DNA from 2 places in the Achromobacter sp. T5-5 genome. Region 1 is predicted to be linked to the other one. Evidence: predicted binding sites of a transcription regulator. Region 1 holds the regulator's gene; the other holds the start of a gene.

Region 1 (14,511 bases):
CCCGATCGGATTGGCCATCTGCATCCCCATCAGCGTGCAGGGCGCCTTGGGTTGCGCGTGCAGGAGCTTGCGCGTGGCGCCGCAGTCATAGGCGCGCTGCAGGCCGGACAAAGTGACGTCGTGGGCGGTTTCCGCGTCCATGGCAAACAGCGCCGGGCGGGCCAGGGGATAGGCGTGGAAGAGGATAGACATGGGGCGGAATTGTAGAGGGAATTGATCCGTCCCTGGCGGCCGCGGCATGGCTGCCGGGGAAATCAGGCGGGCGCGCGCTCCGCGTTGTCGCGCCATTCGCCGTCGACCAGGAACTGGGCCGGCCGGAAGGCAGACTTATAGGACATCTTGCGGCTTTCCGCGATCCAGTAGCCCAAGTAGAGCCACGGCAGGTTCAGCGCGCGGCATTGTTCGACCTGCCACAGGATGCTGTAGGTGCCCAGGCCGTCGGCGATATCGGGGTCATAGAACGTGTAGACCGAGGAAAGGCCGTCGTCCAGCACGTCGATGATGGAGACCATCACCAGCACACCCTCGGGGTCGCGGAATTCCACCAGCCGGGTGTTGACGCGGCTGGTCAGCAGGAACTGGGCGTATTGCGTGCGGCTGTCTTCGTCCATGCCGCCGCCCGGATGGCGTCCCTGCTGGTAGCGCGTGTACAGCCGGTAGTGCTCGGGAGACCAGGCCAGCTCCGCCACGAACGACTGCAGGTGCTGGTGGTTGCGCCACGCGCGGCGCTGGCTGCGATTGGGCGCAAAGCCCGCCGTATCCACGCGCACCGGAATGCACGCCTGGCAGTTGTCGCAATGGGGGCGGTAGGTAAAGAGGCCGCTGCGGCGAAAGCCCTGTTCGACCAACTGGGAATACGTGCCCGCGTTGATCAGATGGCCGGGCGCGGCGACCTGCGACCGGGCCTGCCGCCCTGGCAGATAGCTGCAGGGGTAGGGGGCGGTTGCATAGAACTGCAGCGTGGAGAAGGGAAGTTCTTTGAGCTGGCTCATTGGAAATCCCGCATGACGGCGGCAAGCCCGTGACGGGAATGGCTAATATTAACGCCTAACCCGCCCTGCAATCCGCGTCCCCGGCTGCGTCCGGATGCAGCCGGCCCTGGCTGTCCAGCGTGCCGCGGGACCACGGGATGCCCGGTTGCGCCGTGGCGGTGCGCACGTGCCGCAGAAAACGTTCGCGCGGCAGCGGGCGGGCGCCCATGCTGGCCAGGTGGCGCGTCTGCTGCTGGCAATCGATCCATTCGACCCCCTGGGCATCCAGGTAGCGCACCAGGTAAGCCAGCGCCAGCTTGGACGCATTGGGCACGCGCGTGAACATGGATTCGCCGAAGAACATGCGTCCCAGGCTGATTCCATACAGCCCGCCCGCCAGTTCGCCGTCGATCCAGGTTTCGATGCTGTGCACGACCCCGGCGGCATGCCAGTCCCGGTAGGCCTCCTGCATGGCCGTCGTGATCCAGGTGCCGGGCTGGCCATCGCGGGGCGCCGCGCAGGCGGCCATGACCCGCGCAAAGGCGGTGTCGACCCGCACCTGCACGCGCGGGGTGGCGTCGTGTTCCCGGGCGGTGATCTGCCGCAGCAGCTTGCGCAGCGAGTGGGACGGCGCGAAATCCTTGACGGCCAGCACCATCCGCGGATCCGGGCTCCACCACAGGAGGGGCTCGCCTTCCGAGTACCAGGGGAAGATGCCGTTGGAGTACGCCTGGGTCAGCCGGGCCGTGGACAGGTCCGCCCCGGCGGCCAGCAGGCCGTCCGGATCCGTCAGCGCGAATTCCGCAGGAGGGAACGGGGTATCGGCGGCAAGCCAGGGCAGTTTCAACGGTGCGATTCTAGGGTGTAGTGGTGAGGACCGAAGGTGCCGCGCTTGCGGTCCTCGAAAAAGAGGCGCAGGGTGCTCGCGACGGTGCGAAAGGCCAGGTCGTCCCAGGGAATGTCGGCCTCGTCGTAGTAGCGGGCCTCCAGGCTTTCGGGGCCGGGATCCAGCTCGGGACCCAACGCCTGCGCCAGGTAGAACACATGCACCTGTTCGATCTGCGGCACGTCGATGATGGTGTAGATCTCTCCCAGCTGGATCTTTGCGCCGGATTCCTCCAGCGTTTCGCGCGCCGCGCCCTGTGCGGTGCTCTCGCCCAGCTCCATGAAACCCGCGGGCAGCGTCCAGGTGTTGTAGCGCGGCTCGATCGCGCGGCGGCAAAGCAGCACGCGGTTGTCCCAGACGGGCACGGTGCCGACCACCAGCCGGGGATTCTGGTAATGGATCGCACCGCAGTGATCGCAGATGTCGCGCTCGCGGTTGTCGCCTTCCGGCACCCGGCGGTTTACCGGCGAGCCGCATTGGCTGCAGAAATGGGAACGGCGCGGGGCGGGGAAGTATTCGAGGGGCGGTTTGGCGGTCATGGGTACGATTCTAACGGCTGCGGCGGGGCGTGGCGCGCCGGCCCGGCGGCGTGGCGGCGGGGCTGCCGAAGCGCGCTTCCAGGTGTTCGACGAAGGACCTCACTTTCGGCGACAGGAATCGCCGGTGCGGGTAGACGGCCACCATCGAGATGGGCGTGTGGGCATAGTCCGTCAGGAGCGCCGTGAGGCGTCCCGCGCGGATATCCTCGCCCACCAGGAATTCCGGCTGCAGGATGATGCCGTGGCCGGCCAGCGCCGCCGTGCGCAGCACGTCGCCGTTATTGGCCCGAAGCGCGGCATTCACGCGCACCAGGTGGGTCACGCCGTCCTTCTCGAAGTGCCATTCGTTGCCCGTGCTGGCGTAGGCATAGTGCAGGCAGCGGTGCTGCTTCAGGTCTTCGGGCACGCGGGGCGCGCCGTGCTGTTTCAGGTAGGACGGCGCGGCGCAGACCAGCAACTGCTGGGGAGCCAGGGGACGGGCCACGAGCGACGAATCCACCAGCGGCCCGATGCGCACGGCGACGTCGTAGCCGTCTTCCACCAGGTCGACCACGCGGTCGTTCAGGTCCAGGTCGATCACCACGTCGGGATAGCGCAGGAGGTACTCGGCAATGGCCGGGCCCAGGTGCAGGATGCCGAAAGACACGGGCGCGCTGATCCGCAGCCGGCCGCTGGGCCGCTGGCCCTCGGCCTGCAGCGACAGCTCCAGGTCGGCGACTTCGGCCAGGATGGGGCGCACGCGCTCGTAGAATGCCCGGCCCGCATCGGTCATGCTGAGCTTGCGCGTGGTGCGGTTGAGCAGCCGCACGCCGTACTTCTGTTCCAGGTAGGCGATCTGCCGGGTGACCACGGAACGCGCCTGGCCCATTTTGTCGGCCGCCGCCGCGAATGAGCCCAGTTCGACGACCTTGGCATAGGTCTGCATGGCAGTATGGGTATCCAAGATTGTTTCCTTTCGGGGAACAATAATTTGCAATTCTGCATGTTTATCTTTGTTTTTGGAATCGCAAGAATACGCCCCAGAAGAATTCTCCCGAACCGGGAGCTTCGCTTTTCCGCACAAGGATGACTGCAATGATCGATACCCGTACCGCGCCCTACGCCGCGCTGCTGCTGCGCGTGGCGCTTGGCGTGATGTTCCTGGCCCATGGCCTGACCAAGCTGCTCGTTTTCACGCTGCCCGGCACCGCGCAGTTCTTCGGGAAGATCGGCTTTGCCGGATGGCTGGCCTATCCCGTCACGTTCTTTGAAGTGGCCGCGGGCATCCTGTTGATCCTGGGCGTCGTGCCGCGCTGGGTGGCCGCTGTGGCGGTGATCCAGCTTTTCGTTGCCTCGACCGTCCACTTCGGCAATGGCTGGGGGTTCGGCAACCCGGGCGGTGGCTGGGAATACCCCATTTTCCTGACCGTGGCGGCGGCTGTGCTGGCGCTGCTGGGCGACGGCAAGTTCGCGCTGGTCAAAAGCGGCCGCCGCTGATCGCAAGGATCAGCCTGCCGGGCCGCAAGCGGCCCGGATGCGCCATCCCTGATCGGGACTTTCGCAGGCAGCCCTGACGCAGTCAGGCCGGATCGGCCTGCGGGCGCGGCTCAAAGCCCAGCCGTCCGGCAATATCCGCCTGCGCGATCGATTCCAGCGGCGCGGCCGCGTAGACATCGTCGTACACCGCAGGGACCGATTGGCCAGGCGCCATGGTTGCCAGGGCGTCCAGCAGCGGCGCCCCGTCTGCCGTCCGCAGCTTGTCGAGCAGCGGTTGCAGGTCGCGGTCCAGCACGAGGCCTGCGCCCAGGGGCGTCGTCGCGTAGAGCCGGCCCTCATCATCGAGCCACCAGCCGCTGACCGATGCGACGCGCGCGTTCGTGTGCGTGACCAGTCCGCGGCCGTCGTCCGCGAGGCGCAGCACATAAGGCGCCGCGTCCAGCCGCACGTAGACCCGTTGCGGGCCGTTCTGGAAAAACCAGCGGCCTGAATCATCGTGGTCGTAATTGCGGCTGATGAAATCCAGGATCTGCGTGTTGGTGATCGGTTCGCCCGGCGCGCCTTCGTTTGCCAAGCCCTGCGGATGCAGGCGCCAGCGTCCGCGCGCATCGAGCGACAGCCAGCCGTACACCGCCGGCACGTTCGGCCAGCGGGCGAGGGCGTCTTTCACCGATTGGTCCATGGTCAGGGGCGAATGATGATCGGGGGCGGGTTGATGACGATGGCGGGCGCTGCCGGCATCACGGGCACCGCCACGGGCTGCGGCGCGTAACCATAAGCATAGCCGTCGCGGCACTTGCGCTTTTCGCTGTAGTCGCCGTTGCGCTTCCATTTGCGCTCGACCTTACAGGCGCCATCCCAGTACTTTTCCTTGTACTCCCCGCCTTTGTGGCGGTGGTGATGATGGTGCCGGTCGCCCGCCTCGGCGGCAACCGGCGCCAATGCAATCAGCGCGGCGGCGGACAGGGTCAGGAAAGAGGCGCGATGGCTCGCGCGCGGCTGCGAAACCGGGATGTTATGCATGGACTCATCGTTCAAATGAAAACGGGGTCACCATAGCAATCATCCGGCTGACCGGGCGTAGTGATGGGTAACGAGATGCTGGGGGAGGGGGAAGAAAAGATGCTGGAGGCGCAAGCCGGAATCGAACCGACGTACACGGATTTGCAATCCGCTGCATAACCACTCTGCCATTGCGCCAGCACTTGCAAGAAAAAAGGAAGCGCGGTGTTGGCCGTTGCTTCCTCTTTGTATTTGGAGCGGGAGACGAGTCTCGAACTCGCGACCTCAACCTTGGCAAGGTTGCGCTCTACCAACTGAGCTACTCCCGCGGAGGTACTGCTATCTGCTGTACCGCTGATGAAAACCTGTTTTGCCAACAGGGCTGTTCACCAAAGACAGCGATTATACATGCTTTTCGGGGCTTCGCATTCAGACCGAACGCATTCAGGCCGAAATTGGAGCGGGAGACGAGTCTCGAACTCGCGACCTCAACCTTGGCAAGGTTGCGCTCTACCAACTGAGCTACTCCCGCGATTTGCACCGCGTCCCGCATTGCTGATTGACCGTTGAACCTGGCGAATGCCTTGCGGATTCGTCGTCGATTCGGGCGGCTGCCCAATCAGCGAGGCGAGAGTATACATTACTTTCTTCATTCATCAAGCCGGGCGCTTGCGCGGACCTGGCTGGCTTTCTGGCATGAAATTCACGCATGAAAAAAGGGCCTTTCGGCCCTTGTCTCAATGCACTGCAGAATCAAAAAACGCTGCAGCGCTGAATTTGGAGCGGGAGACGAGTCTCGAACTCGCGACCTCAACCTTGGCAAGGTTGCGCTCTACCAACTGAGCTACTCCCGCATTGGTTCCGTAAACTGCTCAGAACCGCATTTCTTATTCACTCTGATCAACTTGGTTATCGATCAGAAGGCGCGCAGTCTAGCACGATTTTTTGAGCTTGTCCTGAGCTTGATTTAAAGCCTGTCTTGCCGGCTTTGGTTCGGGTCAAGCACTCAATCAAGTAAACTGAGCGAAGACCGCAACTATAGCACACCTCGTAGCATCCATGTCAAATTCCTTCGGGGGGCTCACGCCCGAATCTGTCGCGTCCGAGTCCTTGTCCCCGGCCGTGCAGGACCTCACCGGGCTGAATACGCTGGGGCTGGCATCCCGGGCCGACGCCTTCGTCACGCTGCGCGACCCCGCGCAACTGCCCGCCCTGTCGGCGCTGGCAAGCCAGGCGCGCTCGCTGCTGGTGCTGGGCGGCGGCAGCAATCTGGTGTTGCCCGAACGCGTGCCGGGTCTGGTTGCGCGCGTGGCGTTCCAGGGCGTGCGTCTGTTGGAGGCCGGACCGCAAGCGTGGCTTGTGGAAGCCGCGGGCGGGGAGAGCTGGCATGGCTTTGTGTCGGCATGCGTGGCGCAAGGATGGGATGGCCTGGAAAACCTGGCCTTGATTCCCGGCACCGTGGGCGCCGCGCCCGTGCAGAACATCGGCGCCTACGGCGTCGAACTGCAAGAGCGCTTTCACAGCCTGACGGCCTGGGATGTGCGCGAAGGGCGCTATGTCGACATGCAGGCGGACGATTGCCGTTTCGCTTATCGGGACAGCGCGTTCAAGCATGACGAGCCCGGCCGCTGGATCATCGTGCGTGTGCGTTTTTCCCTGCCGCGGCCGTGGCGTCCCGTGCTGGCGTATCCCGACCTGCAGCGCCACGCGCGGCTGTCGGGCGCGGCGCCCAGCGCCCGCGATGTGTTCGAGGCGGTCTGCGACATCCGTCGGACCAAGCTGCCGGACCCGGCAGTCACCGGCAACGCGGGCAGCTTCTTCAAGAATCCCATCGTCCCGGCCGCGCAACGCGATGCGCTAGCGGGGCGTTTTCCGGGTCTGGTGTCGTATGCGCAGCCAGACGGCCGCTATAAGCTGGCGGCGGGCTGGCTGATCGACCAGTGCGGCTGGAAGGGCCGGGCGTTGGGCGCGGCGGGCGTGCATGACCGCCAGGCGCTGGTGCTGGTCAATCGTGGCGGCGCCACCGCTGTCGACATCATGGGCCTGGCGCGCGCCGTGCAGGATGCCGTGGCCGAGCGCTACGGCGTGAAACTGGAACCAGAACCCGTGGTGGTCTGATCCGCCGGCCCAAAAAAACAGGACCCCGCGGGGTCCTGTTTTTTTGGCGCCAGGACTCAGAGTCCCAGCACGGATTGCATGTCGTAGAGCCCGTTGTGCTTGCCGTCGAGAAAGCGCGCCGCGCGCAGCGCGCCTTCCGCGTAGGTCGCGCGGCTGGACGACTTGTGCGTGATCTCGATGCGCTCGCCGATGCCGCAGAACGAGACGGTGTGGTCGCCGACGATATCGCCGCCGCGCAGTACCGAAAAGCCGATGGTGCCGGGCTTGCGCACGCCGGTGTCGCCATGGCGGCTCCAGGTGGCCACGTCAGGCAGCGCGACTTCCCATGCGGACGCGATGGTTTCACCCATCTTCAGCGCGGTGCCCGAAGGCGCATCCACCTTGTTGCGGTGGTGGGCTTCGAAGACTTCGACGTCGTAGCCCGAGTTCAGGATGCGGGCCGCCATGTCCAGCAGCTTGAGCGTGGCGTTGACGCCCACGCTCATGTTCGGGGCGAACACGATGGCCGTTTTCTGGGCGGCCACTTCGATCGCGGCGCGGCCGTTGTCGTCAAAGCCGGTGGTGCCGATGACGGCCTTCACGCCGTGCTTGACGCAGGCCTGCAGATGCTTGAGGGTGCCCTCGGGACGGGTGAAATCGATCAGGCAATCGGCGCCCGCCAGCGCATCCAGGTCGTCGGTGATGGCCACGCCCGTCTGCTTGCCCAGCGTGGCGCCGGCATCGCGCCCGACCGCGCTGGAGCCGGGGGTGCCCAGCGCGGCGGCCAGTTCCAGGCCGTCGGCCTTCAGGACGGCTTCGATCAACATCTGGCCCATGCGGCCGTTGGCGCCGGCAATAGCAATACGCATAAGAAATCCTTGGTGTCAGAGCAGCGGCTCGGGCGCATTGCCGGGCTGGCCGGGGTATTGGTTGATCGGACTGACGGGCGCATCGGCGTCCCGCTTTTTCTCGTCCTGCTCTTGCTTCATGCGGGCTTCGTCCTGGTCCAGGCGCAGGTCGGTCTTTTCGTCGGCGACGGAGTCCGGGGTGTTGATCTGGTAGGGCTGCAGGTCGGGCTGCTTGTCGCCTTCCCATCGCACGAGTCGGTCGTTTTCGAACCAGACGGTGAACTTGCGCTCCTGCGCGTCGCCGTAGCCGGGTTTGAAGTAATACGGGTAGTCCCAGCGGTTGGCGTGCAGCACGCTGGTGAGCGTGGGACTGCCAAGGGCGAAGCGGACTTGCTCGCGGGTCATGCCGGGCTGAAGCAGCGCAACCTGCTCCTGCGTGATCCAGTTGCCCTGCTGGACGGGGGCTTTGTACGGGAAGCCCCATTTGGTCGAGGTGCAGCCGGCCAGGGCAACGGCCAGGGCGGCGATGGCCAAACTGGTCTTCAGCGTGCGGGAGGGAATACGTGCAAACATGGACACTACGCGCCCCTATTATTTGGAAGCAAGCAAAACCGTTATCATAAAGGTTTCATAAGGATAGTTCCGCGTGGCGGCATGAATTCGGCGAGCCGTCTTGCGGTGACCCCTGTCCTTGCCCATGCCAACGCGGACGGAGAGCGATTACACCATGAGCGACCAAAGCGAACTGAAAAACATGGGTTTGAAGGCGACTTTTCCTCGCCTGAAGATTCTTGATATTTTCCGCAAATCCGGTGAGCGTCACCTGAGCGCCGAAGACGTCTATCGCGCCCTGATCGGCGAAAACGTCGAAATCGGCCTGGCAACCGTTTACCGCGTGCTGACGCAGTTCGAGCAGGCCGGCATCCTGGCGCGCAGCCAGTTCGACAGCGGCAAGGCCGTTTTCGAGCTGAACGACGGCGACCACCATGATCACCTGATCTGCACCAACTGCGGCAAGGTCGTCGAGTTCTCGGATCCCGAGATCGAAAAGCGCCAGCAGAAGATTGCCAAGGACAACGCCTTTGCGCTGGAAAGCCACGCAATGGTGCTGTATGGCATTTGCGGAAGCTGCCTGAAGGGTCGTTGAACCCGGATCGGCAAGCGGGAGGCCGGGCCCTCGGACCACGGCCCCGCCAAGCGCAAAAGCCCCTTCATTGAGAAGGGGCTTTTTGTTGTCCGTAGACGGGCGGACCAGGGCGGGTGCAGTTTCCTGGGCGGGCGCGGCTTAAGAGGCCGCCTGTCCGAAACCTTCCAGCATTTCGCGCGCATGTTCGCGCGTGGTGGCGGTGAGCGTCATGCCGCCCAGCATCCGCGCGATCTCTTCGACGCGGGCGGACGGGTCCAGTTCTTCGATGCTGGAACGCGTGGTGCCGCGCGACTCGGTCTTGCTGACCAGGAACTGGTTGTTGGCGCACGCCGCGACCTGGGGCAGGTGGGTGACGCACAGCACCTGATGGCGCTCGCCCAGTTCACGCAGCAGCTTGCCGACGGCTTCGGCGACCGCGCCGCCCACGCCGCTGTCGACTTCGTCGAAGATCAGCGTCGGGACGCGCGCCGCACGGCTGGCGATGACCGACAACGCGAGCGAAATCCGCGACAGTTCGCCGCCTGACGCCACCTTGGCCAGCGGGCGCGGCGTGGTGCCGGCATGGCCGGCCACCAGGAATTCAACCTGTTCGCTGCCATGCGCGGAAGGGGCGGACGGCGCAAGGGTGGGCTCGAAGCGGCCACCCTGCATCGCCAGCGTCTGCATGGCCTGCGTGACCTGCTTGCCGAGGTCCTTGGCGATCTTGCGGCGCGCCGTGCTGAGCTTGGCGGCGGCCGTGTCGTACTGCGCCTGTGCCGCGGCCGCCTGGGCGCGCAGGGCGTCGATGTCCCCGGCGGCCTGCAGGGCGGCAAGTTCCGAATGCAGGGATTCGCGCAGGTCGCACAGCGCGTCGGGTTCGACGCGGAACTTGCGGGCGGTTTCGAAGACGAGTCCCAGCCGCGCTTCCACGTCGGCGAGCCGCTTCGGGTCCAGTTCGACGCGGCTGACGTAGTTGTTCAGGTCCGACACGGCCTCGCTGATGGCGATGCGGGCCGATTCAAGTTCGTCCTGGACGCCCTTCAGACCGGGATCGTGCCGCAGCATCTGCTGGATGCGCTGGTTGGCCGCCGTCAGGCGGTGATGGGCGGAGTCGCCTTCGCCATCGAGCGCTTCGAGGATCTGCGAAGCGCCGTCGAGCAGCGACTGCGAGTGGGAAAGCCGCGTGTGTTCGGACTGCAGGGCTTCCCATTCGTCCGGCCCGAGGTTCAGTTGGTCGAGTTCATCGACCTGCCATTGCAGGCGCTCGCGTTCAGAGGCCAGGCTTTCGGCGTCTTTCTCTGCGGATTCCAGTTGCCGCGCCAAAGCGCGCCACTGCTTCCAGGCCTGACCCACGGCGTGGCGAAGCTCGGCATGGCCGCCGTGGGCGTCCAGCAGGTCGCGTTGGGCGTCGGGGCGCATCAGGCTCTGGTGCGCGTGCTGTCCGTGGATGTCGACCAGGCTGTCGCCGAGTTCGCGCAATTGTGCGACGGTGGCGGGGGTGCCGTTGATATAGGCGCGGCTGCGGCCCTGCGCGTCGATGACGCGGCGCAGCGAGAGTTCTTCGTCGGCGTCGATTTCGCGCTCGGCCAGCCAGGCATGCAGCGCCTTGGGCGTGTCGAAGACCGCCGTGATGTCGGCACGGGCCGCGCCTTCGCGCAGCATGCTGGCGTCGCCGCGTTCGCCCAGCGTGAGCGCCAGCGCATCCACCAGGATGGATTTGCCCGCGCCGGTTTCGCCGGAAAAGACGGTGAAGCCGGGACCGAAGTGGATCTCGGTCTGTTCGACGATGACGAAGTCTCGGATGTGCAGGGTGCGCAGCATGGGGGGCGCCAACTACTCTACGTTGTCGGAGGCTTCGGGCATCAGGTTCCAGTGCAGCTTGCGGCGCAGGGTGGAGAAGAAGCTGTAGCCTTCGGGATGCACGAAGCGGATGGTATAGGGCGCGCGCTGCACGACGATGCGGTCGCCCGGTTGCAGGTCGGACCAGGTCTGCATGTCGAAGTGCACGCTGGCGCCGACTTCGACGCGGCCCATGGCCGTGAGGGTCATGTTCAGCACGCCCGTGTCCGGGATGACGATGGGGCGGTTCGACAGTGTTTGCGGCGCCACCGGCACCAGCACCAGGGCGTTCATGCCGGGGTGCAGGATGGGCCCGTTGGCCGACAGCGCATAGGCGGTGGACCCGGTGGGGGTGGCGATGATCAGGCCGTCGGCGCGCTGCGTGTACATGAAGGCGCCGTCCAGCTCGACCCGCACCTCGATCATGCCGCCGCGTCCCGCGCGATTCAGGACCACGTCGTTCAGGGCCGATGCGGAATACATTTTTTGGTCGCCGCGCCAGACGCTGCCTTCAAGCAGCATGCGGTCTTCGATCTGGAAGCTGCCTTCCAGCACGCGGGCAAGCGCGGCGTGCGCGTCCTGCAGGGCGATGTCGGTGATGAAGCCCAGCCGCCCGTGGTTGATGCCCACCAACGGCATGCCGTAAGGCGCGAGGTGGCGGCTGGCGCCCAGCACCGTGCCGTCGCCGCCCATCACGACGGCGAGCGAGGCGGTCTTGCCGATTTCTTCGAGCGTGGCGATGGGGTATTCGGTCAGCCCGGTGTTGCGCGCCGTGTCCGCGTCGATCAGCACCTGCCGGCCCGCCTGCGTCAGCGCGTGCGCAAGCGCTCTCAGCGGTGTATCCAGGCCAGTGTCCTGGTATCTGCCGATCAGGGCGACGATAGGAAAATGCATGGCTGCGTCAAAAGTGAGAAGGGCGAAACCGGAAAGCCGAATCCAGCCCGAAATGAGCCGGTTAGCCGATTATATGGGGCCGTATATCGGGTTGCGGGACAAAAATCGCCTCAATTGGAAAAGATTCCCTAAAATAGCCGTTATGGATGACCGCGCACGCGCATTACTGAAAGCGTTGATAGAACGCTACATCGCCGATGGGCAGCCAGTCGGCTCGCGGACGCTATCTAAAGTCTTCGATTTGTCCCCGGCCACCATCCGCAACGTCATGGCGGACCTGGAAGAGCTGGGGCTGATCCATAGTCCGCACACCTCGGCCGGCCGCGTACCCACGCCGCGCGGCTACCGCATGTTCGTCGATTCGCTGCTGTCGGTGCAGTCGTACCAGCTGCAGCCGCACAACATGGGCGAAATGCTCTCGGCGGCCGAGCCCACCCGCGCCGTCAACGCGGCCGCGGCGCTGCTGTCGAACCTGACCCAGTTCGCGGGCGTGGTGCTCACGCCCAAGCGCGCGCAGGTCTTTCGCCAGATCGAATTCATCCGCCTGTCGGACAAGCGCGTCCTGCTCATCATCGTGACGCCCGACGGCGACGTCCAGAACCGCATTCTTTTCGTGCAGCGCGATTACTCCGAATCCGAGCTGCTCGAGGCCGGCAACTTCTTCAACATGCATTTCGCCGGCAAGTCCTTCAATGCCGTCCGGCAGACGCTGTCGACCGAACTGGCCCAACTGCGCGAAGACATCTCGCGCCTGATGCAGGCCGCCGTCGAGGCCAGCGCCGAAGCCGCCGAAGACGGCGATGCCGTGGTCATTTCCGGCGAACGCAAGCTGCTGGACGTGACCGACATCGCGTCCGACATGGACCGGTTGCGCAAGATGTTCTCGCTGTTCGAGAAAAAGACCGATCTGCTGCAGTTGCTGGACGTGTCCAGCCGGGCGCAGGGCGTGCAGATCTACATTGGCGGCGATTCGCAGCTTGTGCCCATGGAAGACGTCTCCGTCATCACCGCCCCATACGGCGTGGATGGCAAGGTGGTGGGCACCCTGGGCGTGATCGGCCCGACCCGCATGGCCTACGAACGCGTCATTCCCATCGTGGACATCACGGCGCGTTTGCTGTCCAACGCCCTCAGCCACAATCAGTAGTTCCATTCAAAGCTACATCCTCCTTGCGGAGGAACGGGAGTTTTTGTGTTTCTTCGCCTGTTCAAGTATCTCTGGCCTGAGCGCTACCTTCCTGAACCGCAGCAAGAAGACCCCTTCAACGAAGATCCGCCGCCGCGCGTGCCGGGCAAGGTCGGCGTGCTGCTGGTGAACCTGGGCACGCCGGACACCCCGACGGCCAAGGACATCCGCAAGTACCTCGGTGAATTTCTTTCCGATCCCCGCGTCATCGAGATCCCGCGCTACCTCTGGAAGCCCATCCTGCACGGCATCGTGCTGGTCCGCCGTCCCAAGCGGCTGGAGCCGCGCTACGCCGGCATCTGGATGCAGGAGGGCTCGCCCCTGATGGTCTACAGCAAGCGGCAGGCGGACGGCGTGCGCGCCGCTTTGCACGCCGCGGGCGTGGACGCCGTGGTCGAACTGGGCATGCGCTACGGCAATCCCTCCATTCCCGATGCCATCTCGAACCTGCGCAAGCAGGGCTGCGAAAGCATCCTCACCGTGCCGCTGTATCCGCAGTACGCCGCCAGCACCACCGCCACGGTGGTCGATGCGGTCACCCGCCATGCGGGCAGGCTGCGCGACCAGCCCGAGATGCGCTTCATCAAGCGCTTCCACGACGATCCGGCCTACCTGGACCCGCTGGCCGCGCGCATCGAGCGATACTGGCTGGAGCAAGGCAAGCCCCAGAAGCTGGTCATGAGTTTTCACGGGCTGCCGCGCTACTCGATCGAGCTTGGCGACCCCTACTACCGCGATTGCCTGGAGACGGCCCGGCTCCTGACGCAACGCCTGTCCCTGCCGCGCGACCAGATCGAAGTGACGTTCCAGAGCCGGTTCGGCACCGCCCGCTGGCTGGAGCCCTACACCGAGCCGACGCTCAAGGCGCTGGCCGCCTCGGGCGTCACCGAGGTCGATGTGGTGTGTCCGGGATTTGTGGCAGACTGTCTTGAAACCCTGGAAGAAATCAGCCTGGAATGCCGGGACGCCTTCCTCGAAGCCGGGGGCAGGCAGTTCCGTTACATTCCGGCCATCAACGACGACGAAGCCTGGATCGCGGGGCTGTCCGGACTGGTGGCACGGCACTTGCAGGGGTGGGTACCAGGCACCACGGACTTGAAGGAGAAGGCGCATGCAGCATGATCCCAAGACTGGAAAGTCGACGAAAAAGGGGAGCGTAAGCACCCCGGTCGATGAAGACCACATCGAACACGAGCTGGACGAAGCCCTGGCCGACACCTTTCCGGCCAGCGACCCGGTCGCGATTCCCTCCAATCCGGATGCGGACGACAAGCGTGTCGACCGCGCATTGAAGGAAAGTTTTCCGGCCAGCGACCCCGTCGCGCCGGCGCAGCCCAGCAAGAAGTAAGCGGTTCGAGACCCAGGGCGGTCCGTTCGCGCGGCGCCCTGACCGCCGCCGTGTGGGAATTTTTCACTTACCCGGGCTTGAAATAGGGGTATTGGCCCCCATTCATGTCTGCGAAAGCCATTCTTTTTGGAGGATTCCCCATGACGGCACCCCACGAGCCTGCTGAGCAGGCGCCCGAAGTCGGCCAGAGCGCCGACGCGGCACCCGCCGCCCAGGACGCTACGCAGGCCGAGCTGAACGAGTTGCGCGCCCAACTGGACGCCGCCCAGGCTACCGTCAACGAGCAGCACGACCAGCTT
Region 2 (14,511 bases), 1.3 Mb from region 1:
GCGATGGAGGCCGCGTCGTTGAAGAGGCTTTCGCCCTCGACCAGGGTGGTCAGCCGCTTGGGCGCGCCCACTTCGCGGAAAATGCCGACCACGGCCACCGGGTCCGTCGTCGCCACGATGGCGCCCAGCAGCAGGCACACCACCAGACCGTAGGGCGAGACCGCATCGAGCGTCACGCCGACCACCACCGTGCAGACCACCACGGCCACGATGGCCATCATCAGGATGGGCCCGATGTCGTCCATCAATCGCCGCACGTTCATCGCCAGCGCGGTCTCAAAGAGCAGCACGGGCAGAAACACCATCAGGAAGGTCTCGGACGAGATCTCGAAGCTTTCCAGCGAATCGAGGAAGTCGCCGATCCAGGCGGGCGCCCAGCCATGCACGTGAATGATGATGCCAAGCAGACAGCCGACAATCGCGAGCAGCACGGAATAGGGCAGCTTCACGCGGCCGGCCAGGGGCGGCATGAAGCAGACCAGCGTGAGCAGGCCCGCAAGACCAAATACGAGAAAACCAACATCCATGGGTGACGCCGCGTCCCATTCTTAAAGCGTGTGGAAGGTTCCGCAAGAATAGCGGCTTTTTTCCCAGGCCTGCCGCCCGGGCGCAGCGGGAATCCTGAAGAATGCACGTTTCGTTACCCCAAGGGACGCTTGCGAAACGCGCCACGTCATGTTTTTTGGGTAATGTGGCACCACGCGAACTTTGCAGGAGCCGCACGTGGCTCGCATCCATACCTTGTCCCGGCGCCACGATGCGCCCGCGATGCTCGTCCAATTGACCGATAGCCATCTGTTCGGCGAGCCCGACACCTCGATGCTGGGCGTCGATACCGACGCCAGCCTGCGCGCGGTCCTGCGCCAGATCGAGGCCGACGGCAAGCATCCCGACCTGTTGCTTGCCACGGGCGACCTGTCGCAGGACGGCGAAGCCGCGAGCTACCGGCGCTTTGCGCGCATCCTGTCCGAATCCGGCGCGCTGGAGCGCGCCACCATCCGCTGCCTGCCCGGCAATCACGATCAGCCGTCAGTGCTGCGCCAGGAGCTGTCCGACTGGTCGATGCCCGTGACCGACGTGGGCGCGTGGCGCGTCATTGCGCTGGACACCACGGTGCCCGGCTCGAACGCGGGGCACCTGCCGCCCAGCGAACTCGACATGCTGGAGGCCGCGCTGGCCCAGGCGCCCGATCGCCACACGCTGGTGGCCATGCACCACAACCCGATGCAGATCGACAGCCATTGGCACGACTCGATGATGATCGACAACCCGCAGGCGCTCTTCAAGCTGCTGGCCCGCTGGCCGCAGGTGCGGGTGCTGCTGTGGGGGCATGTGCATCATGAGTTCGACCGCCGCCGGCACAACCTGCGCATGCTGGCCACGCCGTCGACCTGCTTCCAGTTCAGCATCCGCGACGGCAAGCACATCGTGGACAACATGGCGCCGGGCTACCGGTGGATCAAGCTCTATCAGGACGGTTCGATGGCCACGGGCGTGCGCCGCGTGCAGGACGCGCTATGGCACACGGCGCTGGCCGCGCCGGAGAACGCCCGCGCGGCGTGATCCCTGCGCCAGGCAATTCCCATGAAGCGATGCGTGTGAAGCGTGGCGTGTGAAGCGCTTCGCATGAAGCGATGCGCGCCGAGCGCGCATAAAAAACGGGGCACCGATATGCTAGGTGCCCCGCAAGCATCCGTCTCATAGGGGAGGGGAAAGAGGAGAAGCCGAGACGGATGACAAGACTGCCAACCTAAGTTCGCGGTCTACATGAAGTTAGGCGGCGCCATCCCCATTAAGTTTCGAAGAAGTCCGAAAATTCGCCGCGAATTTGTATCAATTTATTGGCCCACCAGCGCGCGTCCGCAAAAGAAAAGGCCGCGAACTTCGCGGCCTTCCGAGGCGATAGCGGACGTGATGCGCAATCAGGCGGCGAGGTTGCCGCGCATCTTCTTGAGCGCGGCGGCTTCGATCTGGCGGATGCGTTCCGCCGAGACGCCGAATTCCTGCGCAAGCTCGTGCAGCGTCGCGCCGCCATCATCCTGCAGCCAGCGGGCTTCGACGATCCGGCGCGACCGGGCATCCAGCGCATCGAGCGCGCCGGTCAGGCCCGCGCTTTGCAGGCGGTCGCGCGCGGCGCGTTCCAGCACACGCGTCGGTTCCTGGCGGCCTTCATCGGACAGATAGGCGATGGGCGCGTAGCTGTCATCGTCATCGTCCTGGTTTTCCAGCGACATATCGCGGCCGGACATGCGGACTTCCATCTCGCTCACGTCTTCGTGGCGCACGTTCAACTCGCGGGCGATATGGTCGACCTGTTCTGGATCCAGGGTCTGGCCGTCGGGACGCATGCTGCGCAGGTTGAAGAACAGCTTGCGCTGGGCCTTGGTGGTCGCCACCTTGACCAACCGCCAGTTGCGGATGATGTACTCATGGATCTCGGCCTTGATCCAGTGGACGGCGAAGGACACCAGGCGCACGCCGCGCTCGGGGTCGAAGCGCTTGACGGCCTTCATCAGGCCGACGTTGCCTTCCTGGATGAGGTCGGCGTGGGGCAGGCCATAACCCAGGTACTGCCGGGCCACCGAGACGACGAGGCGCAGGTGCGACAGGATCAGCTCGCGGGCGGCGCCCAGGTCCTCTTGGTCGCGCAGGCGGCGGCCAAGCTCCGTTTCGCGCTCCGCGGACAGCACCGGCAGGCGGTTGACCGCGGAAATGTACGCGTCGATCGTGCCCAGAGCGCCCGGATTGGCAATGGCCAACGCCAGAGCGTTGCCGGAAGCGGTCAACGAGGTACTGGGTTGCTTCATAGCGGGGGTCTCCGGATGGCGAAGAGATAAAGACATGAATTCGATGTTAGCACTCAAGTATTGGGAGTGCTAATTCGACTGTTGCGGCGCGTCAAAGTTTCCTTTGGCAGAACACGTCCCCATTTATTTTACGGCGTGCCGTCACCAGCCCAGTTGCTTGAGACCATCAACGGTGGCCTGGCCATCCGGGCGGATGAAAAGCGCGCCGCGGGGATCCATGAACACCTGGTATCGGGCGCCGTCGAACAACGGCATGTAGGCGCCACTGCCGAATTGGACATCGACGAAGGGGAACCAGTTCGGAAAACTTTTCTTCAGTGAACCGAGATCCGGCGCGGGCCAATCGTCGAGCGGATGCACGGAGCGGGTGGCCGTGGCTTCACGCGCCGCGTCGCTGTAGCGACCCGACAGGCGCTCCAAGCGGTACAGCGGCGGCACGCCCGCCATCAGGGCCGGCAGTTTCCAGCGCACGACGCGGGCGTCGATCTGCCATTGATCGCCGTACAGGACGTATTGCCTGGTGCCGATCGCGGGCGCGCTGGCATTGACCTCGAATTGGCCCTCTGCCTGTTGGCGGACGTCGATTCGCGCCACCGGTTCGTCGGTCGTGAGTCGGACGAACTGCACCAGCGACAGCGCGAGCAGGCCGGACACGCACCCCAGGCACACCAGCAGCAGGCCGCACGCCCGGCGGACGGGCCGGAACTGGAACATGCGGCGGCCGCGCTCGTCGCGTGGCCCCCCGCGTCCCAGCAGCATGACGATGCCGGGCAGCAAGACGATGACGGCGCCCAGCAGGATCCAGGCGAAGGGAGCGATTCCGTTGATCAAATGACGCGTTCCTATTCAAGCCGAGGGGCTTGCGGCGCGGCGGGCGCAGGAAGCCGCCACCCGCCGCGGCAGGCTTCCCAGTATAGAAGCGCGCCCTCAGGCGGCCGGTTTTCCAAGCCGCTCGACGTGAAACCGGATGTGATCCTCGATGAACGTCGAGATGAAGTAATAGCCGTGGTCATAGCCGGGCTGGCGACGCAGCGTCAGCGGCTGGCCGGCGGCGGCGCAGGCTGCCTCGAACACCTCGGGATACAACTGCTCGGCCAGGAATTGATCGGCTTCGCCCTGGTCGATCAGGATGCCGCCGGGGAACGGCTGCTTCGTTCCGCGCATCAGGGCCGACGCGTCATAGGCCGCCCAGTCCTGGACGTCGGCGCCCAGGTATGCGCCGAACGCCTTCTTGCCCCACGGGCACTGGCTGGGCGCCGCGATCGGCGCGAAGGCGGAGACGGACTTGAACTTGTCCGGGTTGCGCAGCGCCAGGACGAGGGCGCCATGGCCGCCCATGGAGTGGCCGAAGATGCCGGTGCGCGACGCGTCGCCCGGCAGCGTGCCGCCCGTCACGATGCCGTGCAGTTCGCGGGTCACGTAGCTGTCCATGCGGTAGTGCTCGCGCCACGCCGGCGTGGTGGCATCCACGTAGAAACCGGCGCCCGTGCCCAGGTCCCAGCTTTCGTCTTCGCCGGGCACCCCCGCGCCGCGCGGGCTGGTGTCGGGCGCGACCAGCATGACGCCAAGCTCGGCCGCCAGGCGCTGGGCGCCCGCCTTGATCATGAAGGTCTCTTCGGTGCAGGTCAGGCCCGCCAGGTAGAACAGCACCGGGACCGGCCCGTTCTCGGCCTGGGGCGGCAGGTAGACGGAAAACCGCATGGGCAGGCCGATTTCCGTGGAATCGTGGCGGTAATAGCGCTGCGTGCCGCCGAAGCACCGATGCTGCGAGATGAGTTCCAGGGACACGGCCATTGGCTTTCTCCGGTGTAGAGGTGGAAAAAACGTCGGCGGGTTAGGGGATATCCATGGTGCGACGTTCCGTCGCCGAATGTTAACCTGCCCCTCAATGAGCGCTTGCGACAAAAAAAATGCCATACCGCGCCCAGATTGTGATCACGGGACTTGACCAGCGCCCACCGTGGCACTATTTATATACCGTGAGCGAAGACAAACCGTTCTTCCTGATACGCAAGCCCTGACACTATGGCCCGTCTGCCCCGCCTGTATGCCCCTGGGCTGCCCCAACTGGTGCAGGCCAACTTTATTCAGCCATTGGCAGCGCCATCGCAACCCGCGCCCGCCGATATCCTGAATCAGCTTGCCATGTGGCTGGGCGAATCGGCCCAGCGCCACCGCGTATCGGTGCACGGCTGGCTTCTTGCCAACGACCGCATCCTGCTGCTGGCCACGCCGGCAGACGAAGAAGGCCTGCCGCGCCTGATGCAGACGCTGGGCCGCAACCTGGCGGCGCGGCTGCGCGGCGGCCGGGTGTTCGCGGGCCGCTACCGATCGGCGCTGCTGGAACCGGGCGCCTGGGTGTTGCCGGCGCTGGTCTGGCTGGAAACCTACCCCGTGCGCAGCGGCGCATCGCAGGACCCCGACTCCTGGCCGTGGTCATCCGCGTCCAGCCATACGGGCAATACTTCGGCGGCCCCGGCGCAGTGGCAGTCCGATCATGCCGATTACTGGGCCTGCGGCAACACGCCGTTCGACCGCCAGGCCAATTACCGCAAGCGGCTGCAGGACGGGCTGTCGCGCGAGGAAACGCAGCGCATCGACCAGGCGGTTTCCGGCCAGTGGGCGCTGGGCGGCCCGAGCTTCATCTCCAGCCTTGCCCATACCGCCAGCCGGCGCGTGGCGCCGGGACAGCGCGGCAGGCCGCGCAAGAAGCCTGCCGCGCCAGCGGCGGACACCGAATCTGGCCCGTCCACGCCGACGACCTCCACGCCGCCCACCCATTCCTGATCCTTCCAACCCGCCGCGATGGCGGGTTTTGTTTTTGGGCTGATTCACGCCTTGGCGCCCCGCGGCCCGCGCCGCATGATGTGCAGTGTTCGCCACAAAGCGGGTTGATCCGACGCTGCAAATTACCGCATTTAAATGGGGACGCATAAACGGGTTTTTGTGCGATTTTGGTGCGCCGGGGTTGGCAACCAAACACCCGATCCCCGCAAGGCCACAATTGGCGCGGATCTTGTTATGTCCCCATATTAATGCACTATGACAGCGCATTGAAATAATTAGGGTCATACCCCGTTTGTTTCTATTGCGCCCTACTCGCCGCGGGGGTATTGTCCGTCTCCTGCACTGCAACATTACGACGCAGGCCCACTGCGGAGCGCGCCATGCCCCAAATTACCCCGACCGAATCCTGTCCCACCCCCAAGGCGACCCCGATCGATGCCACGCGCATCGGCCTGCCTTCGGCCCAGGGCCTGTACAACCCCAAGAACGAACATGACGCCTGCGGCGTCGGCTTTGTGGCCCACATCAAGGGCAAGAAAAGCCACGCGATCATCCAGCAGGGCCTGAAGATCCTGGAAAACCTGGACCACCGCGGCGCGGTCGGCGCGGACAAGCTCATGGGCGACGGCGCAGGCATCCTGATCCAGATCCCCGACACGCTCTACCGCGACGAACTGAGCCAGCAAGGCATCATCCTGCCCCCGCCCGGCGAGTACGGCGTTGCCATGGTGTTCCTGCCCAAGGAAACCGCCTCGCGCCTGGCCTGTGAGCAGGAACTCGAGCGCTCCGTGCGCGCCGAAGGCCAGGTCGTCCTGGGTTGGCGCGACGTGCCGGTGGACGTCGACATGCCCATGTCGCCCACCGTGCGCGACTGCGAACCCGTGATCCGCCAGCTTTTCATCGGCCGCGGCGCCGACGTGATGGTGCCCGACGCGCTGGAACGCAAGCTGTACGTCATCCGCAAGACCGCCAGCCACGCCATCCAGAACATGCACCTGGCGCACGGCAAGGAATACTTCGTGCCCTCGGCCTCGGTGCGCACCGTGGTCTACAAGGGCCTGCTGCTGGCCGACCAGGTCGGCCGCTACTACCGCGACCTGGCCGATACCCGCACGGTGTCCGCGTTGGCGCTGGTCCACCAGCGTTTCTCGACCAACACGTTCCCCGCGTGGCCGCTCGCCCACCCGTACCGCATGATCGCCCACAACGGCGAAATCAACACGGTCAAGGGCAACTTCAACTGGCTGCGCGCCCGCGAAGGCATGATGCAGTCGGCCGTGCTGGGCGAGGACCTGAAGAAGCTGTATCCCATCGTCTATGAAGGCCAGTCGGACACCGCCACGTTCGACAACTGCCTGGAACTGCTGGTGAATTCGGGCTATTCGCTGGCCCACGCCATGATGATGATGATCCCGGAAGCCTGGGAACAGCACACGCAGATGGACGAAAGCCGCCGCGCTTTCTACGAATATCACGCCGCCATGATGGAGCCGTGGGACGGCCCGGCCGCGGTCGCGTTCACCGACGGCCGCCAGATCGGCGCCACGCTGGACCGCAACGGCCTGCGTCCCGCCCGCTACCTGGTCACCGATGACGACATGGTCATCCTGGCCTCCGAAGCCGGCACGCTGTCGATCCCCGAGAACCGCATCGTCAAGAAGTGGCGCCTGCAGCCGGGCAAGATGTTCCTGATCGACCTGGAACAGGGCCGCATCATCGACGACGCCGAAATCAAGCTGCAACTGGCCAACAGCCGCCCGTACCGTCAGTGGATCGAGCGCCTGCAGATCAAGCTGGAATCGCTGCCCGCCCCGCGCCAGGTCGCCGTGGCGACGCAATCGGCCGTGTCGCTGCTGGACCGCCAGCAGGCGTTCGGCTGGACCCAGGAAGACTACAAGTTCATCCTGGAGCCCATGGCGTCCAGCGGTGAAGAAGTCATCGGCTCAATGGGCAACGACGCGCCGCTGGCCGTGCTGTCGGACCGCGCCAAGCCGTTCTACAACTACTTCCGCCAGTTGTTCGCGCAGGTCACGAACCCGCCCATCGACCCCATCCGCGAACAGCTGGTGATGTCGCTGGTGTCCTTCATCGGCCCCAAGCCGAACCTGCTGGACATCAACAACGTCAACCCGCCGCTGCGCCTGGAAGTCTCCCAGCCGGTGCTGGATTTCGCCGCGATGGCGCAGATCCGCGACATCGACCAGGTCACGGGCAAGAAATTCCGCAGCTTCGAGCTGGACATCACGTATCCCGCCGCCTGGGGTCCCGAGGGCATCGAAGCCCGCGTGGCGGCCCTGTGCGCGCGCGCCGTCGATGCGGTGCGCAGCGGCTACAACATCCTGATCGTGTCGGACCGCCTGGTCGATAGCGAGCGCGTGGCCATCCCCGCGCTGCTGGCCACCTCGGCCGTGCACCAGCACCTGATCCGCGCCGGCCTGCGCACCAATACCGGCCTGGTCGTGGAAACCGGCTCGGCCCGCGAAGTGCACCACTTCGCGCTGCTGGGCGGCTACGGCGCCGAGGCCATTCACCCCTACCTGGCGCTCGAATCGCTGGGCAAGATGAATGACCCCGAAAAGGCCGTCAAGAACTACATCAAGGCGATCGGCAAGGGCCTGAACAAGGTCATGTCCAAGATGGGCATTTCCACGTACATGTCCTACACCGGCGCGCAGATCTTCGAAGCCGTGGGCCTGCAGAGCGCCCTGGTGAACAAGTACTTCACCGGCACCGCGTCCAACATCGAAGGCATCGGCATCTTCCAGGTGGCCGAAGAAGCGCTGCGCCAGCATCGCGCCGCGTTCAGCGCCGACCCGGTGCTGGCCAACGACCTGGACGCCGGCGGCGAATACGCCTACCGCGTCCGCGGCGAAGAGCACATGTGGACGCCGGATTCGATCGCCAAGCTGCAGCATGCTTCTCGCGCCAACAACTACCGCACGTACAAGGAGTACGCGCAGATCATCAACGACCAGAGCCGCCGCCACATGACGCTGCGCGGCCTGTTTGAATTCCGCTTCGAGCCGTCGCGCGCCATTCCGCTGGACGACGTCGAGCCCGCCAAGGAAATCGTCAAGCGCTTTGCCACCGGCGCCATGTCGCTGGGGTCGATCTCGACCGAAGCCCACTCGGTGCTGGCCATCGCCATGAACCGCATCGGCGGCAAGTCCAACACGGGCGAAGGCGGCGAAGACGAACTGCGCTACCGCGCCGAAATGCGCGAAGGCAAGAGCACCATCAAGGACGGCGACACGCTGGCCTCGGTGCTGGGTTCGGACCGCATCGAAGCCGACGTCGCGCTCAAGAAGGGCGACTCGCTGCGCTCGAAGATCAAGCAGGTGGCGTCGGGCCGTTTCGGCGTGACCGCCGAATACCTGTCGTCCGCCGACCAGATCCAGATCAAGATGGCGCAGGGCGCCAAGCCCGGCGAAGGCGGCCAGCTGCCCGGCCACAAGGTGTCGGAATACATCGCCAAGCTGCGCTACTCGGTGCCGGGCGTGGGCCTGATCTCGCCCCCGCCGCACCACGACATCTACTCGATCGAAGACCTGGCGCAGCTCATCCACGACCTGAAGAACGTCAATTCCAAGGCCTCGATCTCGGTCAAACTGGTGTCCGAAGTGGGCGTGGGCACGGTGGCCGCGGGCGTGGCCAAGGCCAAGGCCGACCACGTCGTGATCGCCGGCCATGACGGCGGCACGGGCGCCTCGCCGGTGTCGTCCATCAAGCACGTGGGCACGCCCTGGGAACTGGGCCTGGCCGAAACGCAGCAGACCCTGGTGCTGAACCGCCTGCGCAGCCGCATCCGCGTGCAGGCCGACGGCCAGATGAAGACCGGCCGCGACGTCGTCATCGGCGCGCTGCTGGGCGCCGACGAATTCGGCTTCGCGACGGCTCCGCTGGTCGTCGAAGGCTGCATCATGATGCGCAAGTGCCACCTGAACACCTGCCCGGTGGGCGTGGCCACGCAAGACCCCGTCCTGCGCAAGAAATTCCAGGGCAAGCCCGAACACGTCGTGAACTTCTTCTTCTTCATCGCCGAGGAAGTGCGCGAAATCATGGCCCAGCTGGGCATCCGCAAGTTCGACGACCTGATTGGCCGCGCCGACCTGCTCGACATGCGCTCGGGCGTCGAACACTGGAAGGCGCAGGGCCTGGACTTCACCCGCGTGTTCCACCAGACGCAGTCGGACGCCGAAGTGCACCAGACCGAAGAGCAGGACCACGGCCTGGCGGGCGCGCTGGACCACCTGCTGATCGAGCGCAGCAAGCCCGCGCTGGAACGCGGCGAGAAGGTGTCGTTCATCGTGCCGGTGCGCAACCGCAACCGCACCATCGGCGCCATGCTGTCCGGCGCCGTGGCCGCGCGCTACGGTCACGACGGCCTGCCCGACGACACCATCCACATCCAGTGCAACGGCACCGCCGGCCAGAGCTTCGGCGCGTTCCTCGCGCACGGCATCACCATGGACCTGGTGGGCGAAGGCAACGACTACGTCGGCAAGGGCCTGTCGGGCGGCCGCATCATCGTGCGCTCGCCCAACGACTTCCGCGGCTTCGGCCCCGACCACATCATCGCCGGCAATACCGTGCTGTACGGCGCGCTGGCGGGTGAAGCGTTCTTCAACGGCGTGGCCGGCGAACGCTTCGCGGTGCGCAACTCGGGCGCGGCGACCGTGGTCGAAGGCACGGGCGACCATGGCTGCGAATACATGACCGGCGGCACCGTCGTCGTGCTGGGCGCCACGGGCCGCAACTTCGCGGCGGGCATGTCCGGCGGCGTGGCCTACGTCTGGGATCCGGACCGCACGCTCAAGCATCGCGTGAACCTGTCCATGGTGGAACTGGAATCCGTGGTGCCGCATGCCGAACAGCAGTCGCAGAACAACATCGACATCTGGCACAGCGCACAGCGCGGCGGCGAGCGCGAGACGGACGAGACGATCCTGCGCCGTCTGGTGGAAGACCACTTCCGCTACACCGGCAGCTACCGCGCCCGCGAAATCCTGGGCGACTGGGAAGCCTCGCGCGGCAAATTCGTGAAGATCATGCCGACGGACTACCGCCGTGCATTGGGTGAAATGTGGCGTGCAGCCAACCCGCAACAACTGGCTGCGTGAGGGATACCATGGGAAAGATCACTGGCTTTATGGAATACCAGCGCCTGCAGGAGGCCTCCGAGGCCCCGCAGAAGCGGCTGAAGAACTGGCGCGAATTCGTGCTGCACCTGACTGACGACCAGGCCAAGCAGCAGGCGGCGCGCTGCATGGACTGCGGCATCCCGTTCTGCAACAACGGCTGCCCGGTCAACAACATCATCCCGGACTGGAATGACCTGGTGTACAAGCAGGACTGGCGCCGCGCGCTGGACGTGCTGCACTCCACCAACAACTTCCCGGAGTTCACGGGCCGCATCTGCCCGGCGCCGTGCGAAGCCGCCTGTACCTTGAACATCAACAGCGACGCCGTGGGCATCAAGTCCATCGAGCACGCGATCATCGACAAGGGCTGGGCCGAAGGCTGGGTCGCGCCCCAAGTGCCGGCGCGCAAGACGGGCAAGAAGGTCGCCGTCGTGGGCTCCGGCCCCGCCGGCATGGCGTGCGCGCAGCAATTGGCGCGCGCGGGCCACTCCGTGACCCTCTTTGAAAAGAGCGACCGCATCGGCGGCCTGCTGCGCTACGGCATCCCCGATTTCAAGCTCGAAAAGCACCAGATCGACCGCCGCATCTCGCAGATGGAAGCCGAGGGCGTGGAGTTCGCACCGTCGACCTACGTCGGCAATCCGAAGGATCCGGTGGCCGATGGCCTGACCGTGCGCACCCCGCAATCGCTGATGGCCGAGTTCGATGCCGTCGTGATGAGCGGTGGTTCGGAAACGCCGCGCGACCTGCCGGTGCCGGGCCGCGAGCTCGAAGGCGTGTACTTCGCCATGGACTTCCTGCGCCAGCAGAACAAGGCCGTGGCGGGCGACCGCCTGGCCAACCAGACGCTGGCCAAGGGCAAGCATGTCGTGGTCATCGGCGGCGGCGACACGGGTTCCGACTGCGTCGGCACCAGCAACCGCCATGGCGCGGCCTCGGTCACGCAGTTCGAACTGATGCCCCAGCCGCCCGAGTCCGAGAACAAGGACATGACCTGGCCCTACTGGCCGCTGAAGATGCGCACCTCGTCCTCGCACGAGGAAGGCTGCGACCGCGACTGGTCCGTGACCACCAAGCTGCTCAAGGGCGCCAACGGCAAGGTCGAGAAACTGGTCGGCGCGCGCGTCGAGTGGTTCAAGGACGAGGCCACCGGCCAGATGAAGATGCGCGAGGTCGAAGGCTCCGAGTTCGAGATCAAGGCGGACCTGGTGCTGCTGGCCATGGGCTTCGTGTCGCCGGTGCAGAACGTGCTGGACGCGTTCGGCGTGGATCGCGATGGCCGCGGCAACGTGCGCGCCAACACCGACGACTACCGCACCAACGTGGAAAAGGTCTTTGCCGCCGGCGACATGCGCCGCGGCCAGTCCCTGGTGGTGTGGGCCATCCGCGAAGGCCGCCAGTGCGCGCGTTCGGTCGACGCCTACCTCATGGGCAGCAGCGACCTGCCGCGCTGATAGCGCCCGCTTCATCAACGCCGCCGAGCGCCCCGCGCCGGCGGCGTTTTTTTGCGCGCCGGCTGGACTGACCCGCGTGTTGCGGCATAACCACTTTTTGAAAGCGGTCTTTTCAAGATTTGACACACGTCAAGTTGGGGGACGGGGCGGTCTGCGAATCTGTCGGCTCACCCCCCACGGAAAGATCGGAGAAGAAAATGTTTTCGCTGAATGGGCGTATCCGCGCCACCGCCATTGCCGGTTTGATCGCTGCCGGCGCATTTGCCGCTCCCGCCCATGCCCACGAAGCCGGCGACGTGCTGTTCCGCGTCGGCGTGACGCAAGTGCGCCCCTCGCAGAACAATGGCTCGGTGCTGGATGGCGCCGTCAAGCTGGATGTGAGCAACAACGTGCGCCCCAGCTTCACCCTGGCCTACATGGCCACCCGCAACATCGGTATCGAGCTGCTGGGCGCCTGGCCCTTCCAGCATGACGTCAGCGGCAGCGGCGGCCTGGGCAAGATCGGCTCCACCAAGCAGCTTCCCCCCACGCTGAGCCTGCAATGGCACATCCTGCCCGACAGCATGATCCAGCCCTACATCGGCGTCGGCATCAACTACACGCACTTCTTCGACACCAAGGCCGAAGGCGCGCTCAAGGGCTCGGACCTGAAGCTGGGCGACTCCTGGGGCGTGGCGGCGCAACTGGGCGCGGACATCAAGATCAATGACCGCTGGTTCATGAACGCCGACATCCGCTACATCGACATCAAGTCCAAGGTGAAGCTGGACGGCGAACGTGTCGGCACCGCGCGGATCGACCCGTGGGTGGCCACGGTGGGCGTCGGCTACCGCTTCTGAGTGCGGCGCTGGACGATGCGCGCGGACACCGCGCGCATCGATTCATTCCTGCGGCGCCTGCAGCCGGCTACGCAGGGCCTGCAATGCGGGCGTGTCATCGTCGGCGCGCCACACGAGCTGGGTCAGGGCCTGCCCATGCGGTCCGGACAGGGCGCCCACGCGCACCGTGTTCTCCGCCCCCAGCACCGCCAGCACCGACCGCGGCACGATCGCCACGCCCGTTCCCGCGGCCACGCACGCCACGATGGCGTGATACGACGCAAACTCCATCACCTTGCCGGGCGCGATGCCCTCCTGGTTCAGCCACGATTCCAGGATGCGCCGGTATGAGCACCCCGCCGCGAACGCGATGACGCTGCGGCTGCCCAGGTCCTTCGCGCCGCCGATCGGATCCCAGGCCAGCGGCGAGATCAGCGCGAGTTCCTCCTTGAAGGCATCCATCGTCGCCAGGCCGTCCGCCGGAAAGGGCTGCGCGACGAAGGCGGCCTCGATCTCGTAATTGCGGACCTTGGCGGCCAGGGCGCCCGAGGTGCCGGTAACCAGTTCGATGCGCACCTGCGGCCACGCCGCGTGATAGGCCGCCAGGATGGGCGGCAGGCGGGCGGCGGCCGTGCTTTCCATGGTGCCGATGCGCAAGACGCCCTGCAGCGCGCCTTCGCGCACCGCGGACTGGGCCTCGTCGGACAGGCGCAGCAGCCGGTCCGCGTAGGACAGCAGCACGCGCCCCTGGTCCGACAGCACCAGGCGGCGGTTCTGGCGCCGAAAAAGCGGCGTTCCCAGCGAGGTTTCCAACTGCTTGAGCCGGGTCGACACGTTGGACTGCACCCGGTTCAGGTGCGCGGCGGCGCGCGCAACGCCGCCCTGGTCCGCCACGGTCTTGAATATCTGCAGCGCGTCGAGGTCCAAGTTTCTCATTTAGGGAACTCACGTTCTTAATAATTCACTATTCAAGATATTAGTACAGCCGTAGAGTGGGGCCATGTCAACGCCTGCTTACCCTTCCCTCGACCCCACCGCCAGCGCCGCGCGCCTGGCGTGGCCCGCCGCCCTTGCGCTGGCGGCCGCCATGGGCATCGGCCGTTTCGCCTTCACGCCGGTATGGCCGCTGATGGCGCAGGAGTCCGGGCTGTCGCTCGCGCAGGGCGGCTGGATGGCGTCGGCCAACTATGCCGGCTACCTGCTCGGCGCGCTGGCCGCGATCGCCTGGCCCGTGCGCCGGTTGCGCGCGACGCTGGCGGCCAGCCTGGCCGCCGTCGCGGCGCTGACGCTGGCCATGCCGCTGCTGGACAGCGTGGCGGGCTGGTCGATGCTGCGGCTGGCCGCCGGTTATGCCAGCGCCAGCGCCTTCATCTGCGTGGCGGCCTGGCGCCCGGTTCCTCCCGGAGACCCGCGCGAGCCCTCCGCGTCGGCGGTGACGTACGCAGGCGTGGGCGCCGGGATCGCGCTGACGGGGCTGGCCTGCCTGGTCCTCATGGCCTGGGGC

What was found. The regulator HrcA, encoded in region 1, represses chaperone genes, less so after heat shock. The targets are predictions, from matches to a motif close to TTAGCACTCNNNNNNNNNGAGTGCTAA.
Region 2: a site for HrcA is predicted at 2,854-2,880, ahead of rpoH (RNA polymerase sigma factor RpoH). Genes of this name have one in related genera too.

What each region holds. Positions count from the first base shown of each region.
Region 1 covers NZ_AP027919.1:5,148,179-5,162,689, reverse strand. Annotated here, with positions in the region: gene ACZ50Q_RS23450 (quinone-dependent dihydroorotate dehydrogenase) at 1-192, opposite strand, end outside; gene ACZ50Q_RS23445 (arginyltransferase) at 255-992, opposite strand; gene aat (leucyl/phenylalanyl-tRNA--protein transferase) at 1,048-1,818, opposite strand; gene ACZ50Q_RS23435 (NUDIX hydrolase) at 1,815-2,396, opposite strand; gene ACZ50Q_RS23430 (LysR family transcriptional regulator) at 2,407-3,339, opposite strand; gene ACZ50Q_RS23425 (DoxX family protein) at 3,471-3,872, shown strand; gene ACZ50Q_RS23420 (DUF2946 family protein) at 3,955-4,554, opposite strand; gene ACZ50Q_RS23415 (hypothetical protein) at 4,557-4,895, opposite strand; tRNA gene ACZ50Q_RS23410 (tRNA-Cys) at 4,999-5,072, opposite strand; tRNA gene ACZ50Q_RS23405 (tRNA-Gly) at 5,128-5,203, opposite strand; tRNA gene ACZ50Q_RS23400 (tRNA-Gly) at 5,331-5,406, opposite strand; tRNA gene ACZ50Q_RS23395 (tRNA-Gly) at 5,653-5,728, opposite strand; gene murB (UDP-N-acetylmuramate dehydrogenase) at 5,934-6,992, shown strand; gene dapB (4-hydroxy-tetrahydrodipicolinate reductase) at 7,049-7,840, opposite strand; gene ACZ50Q_RS23380 (outer membrane protein assembly factor BamE) at 7,856-8,392, opposite strand; gene fur (ferric iron uptake transcriptional regulator) at 8,547-8,966, shown strand; gene recN (DNA repair protein RecN) at 9,105-10,766, opposite strand; gene ACZ50Q_RS23365 (NAD kinase) at 10,779-11,678, opposite strand; gene hrcA (heat-inducible transcriptional repressor HrcA) at 11,821-12,825, shown strand; gene hemH (ferrochelatase) at 12,871-13,986, shown strand; gene ACZ50Q_RS23350 (hypothetical protein) at 13,976-14,212, shown strand; gene grpE (nucleotide exchange factor GrpE) at 14,353-14,511, shown strand, end outside.
Region 2 covers NZ_AP027919.1:215,321-229,831, reverse strand. Annotated here, with positions in the region: gene ACZ50Q_RS01120 (cation:proton antiporter) at 1-527, opposite strand, end outside; gene ACZ50Q_RS01115 (phosphodiesterase) at 724-1,563, shown strand; gene rpoH (RNA polymerase sigma factor RpoH) at 1,923-2,807, opposite strand; gene ACZ50Q_RS01105 (hypothetical protein) at 2,949-3,638, opposite strand; gene fghA (S-formylglutathione hydrolase) at 3,735-4,601, opposite strand; gene ACZ50Q_RS01095 (hypothetical protein) at 4,833-5,594, shown strand; gene ACZ50Q_RS01090 (glutamate synthase-related protein) at 5,975-10,714, shown strand; gene ACZ50Q_RS01085 (glutamate synthase subunit beta) at 10,723-12,189, shown strand; gene ACZ50Q_RS01080 (OmpW/AlkL family protein) at 12,387-13,028, shown strand; gene ACZ50Q_RS01075 (LysR family transcriptional regulator) at 13,071-13,943, opposite strand; gene ACZ50Q_RS01070 (YbfB/YjiJ family MFS transporter) at 14,008-14,511, shown strand, end outside.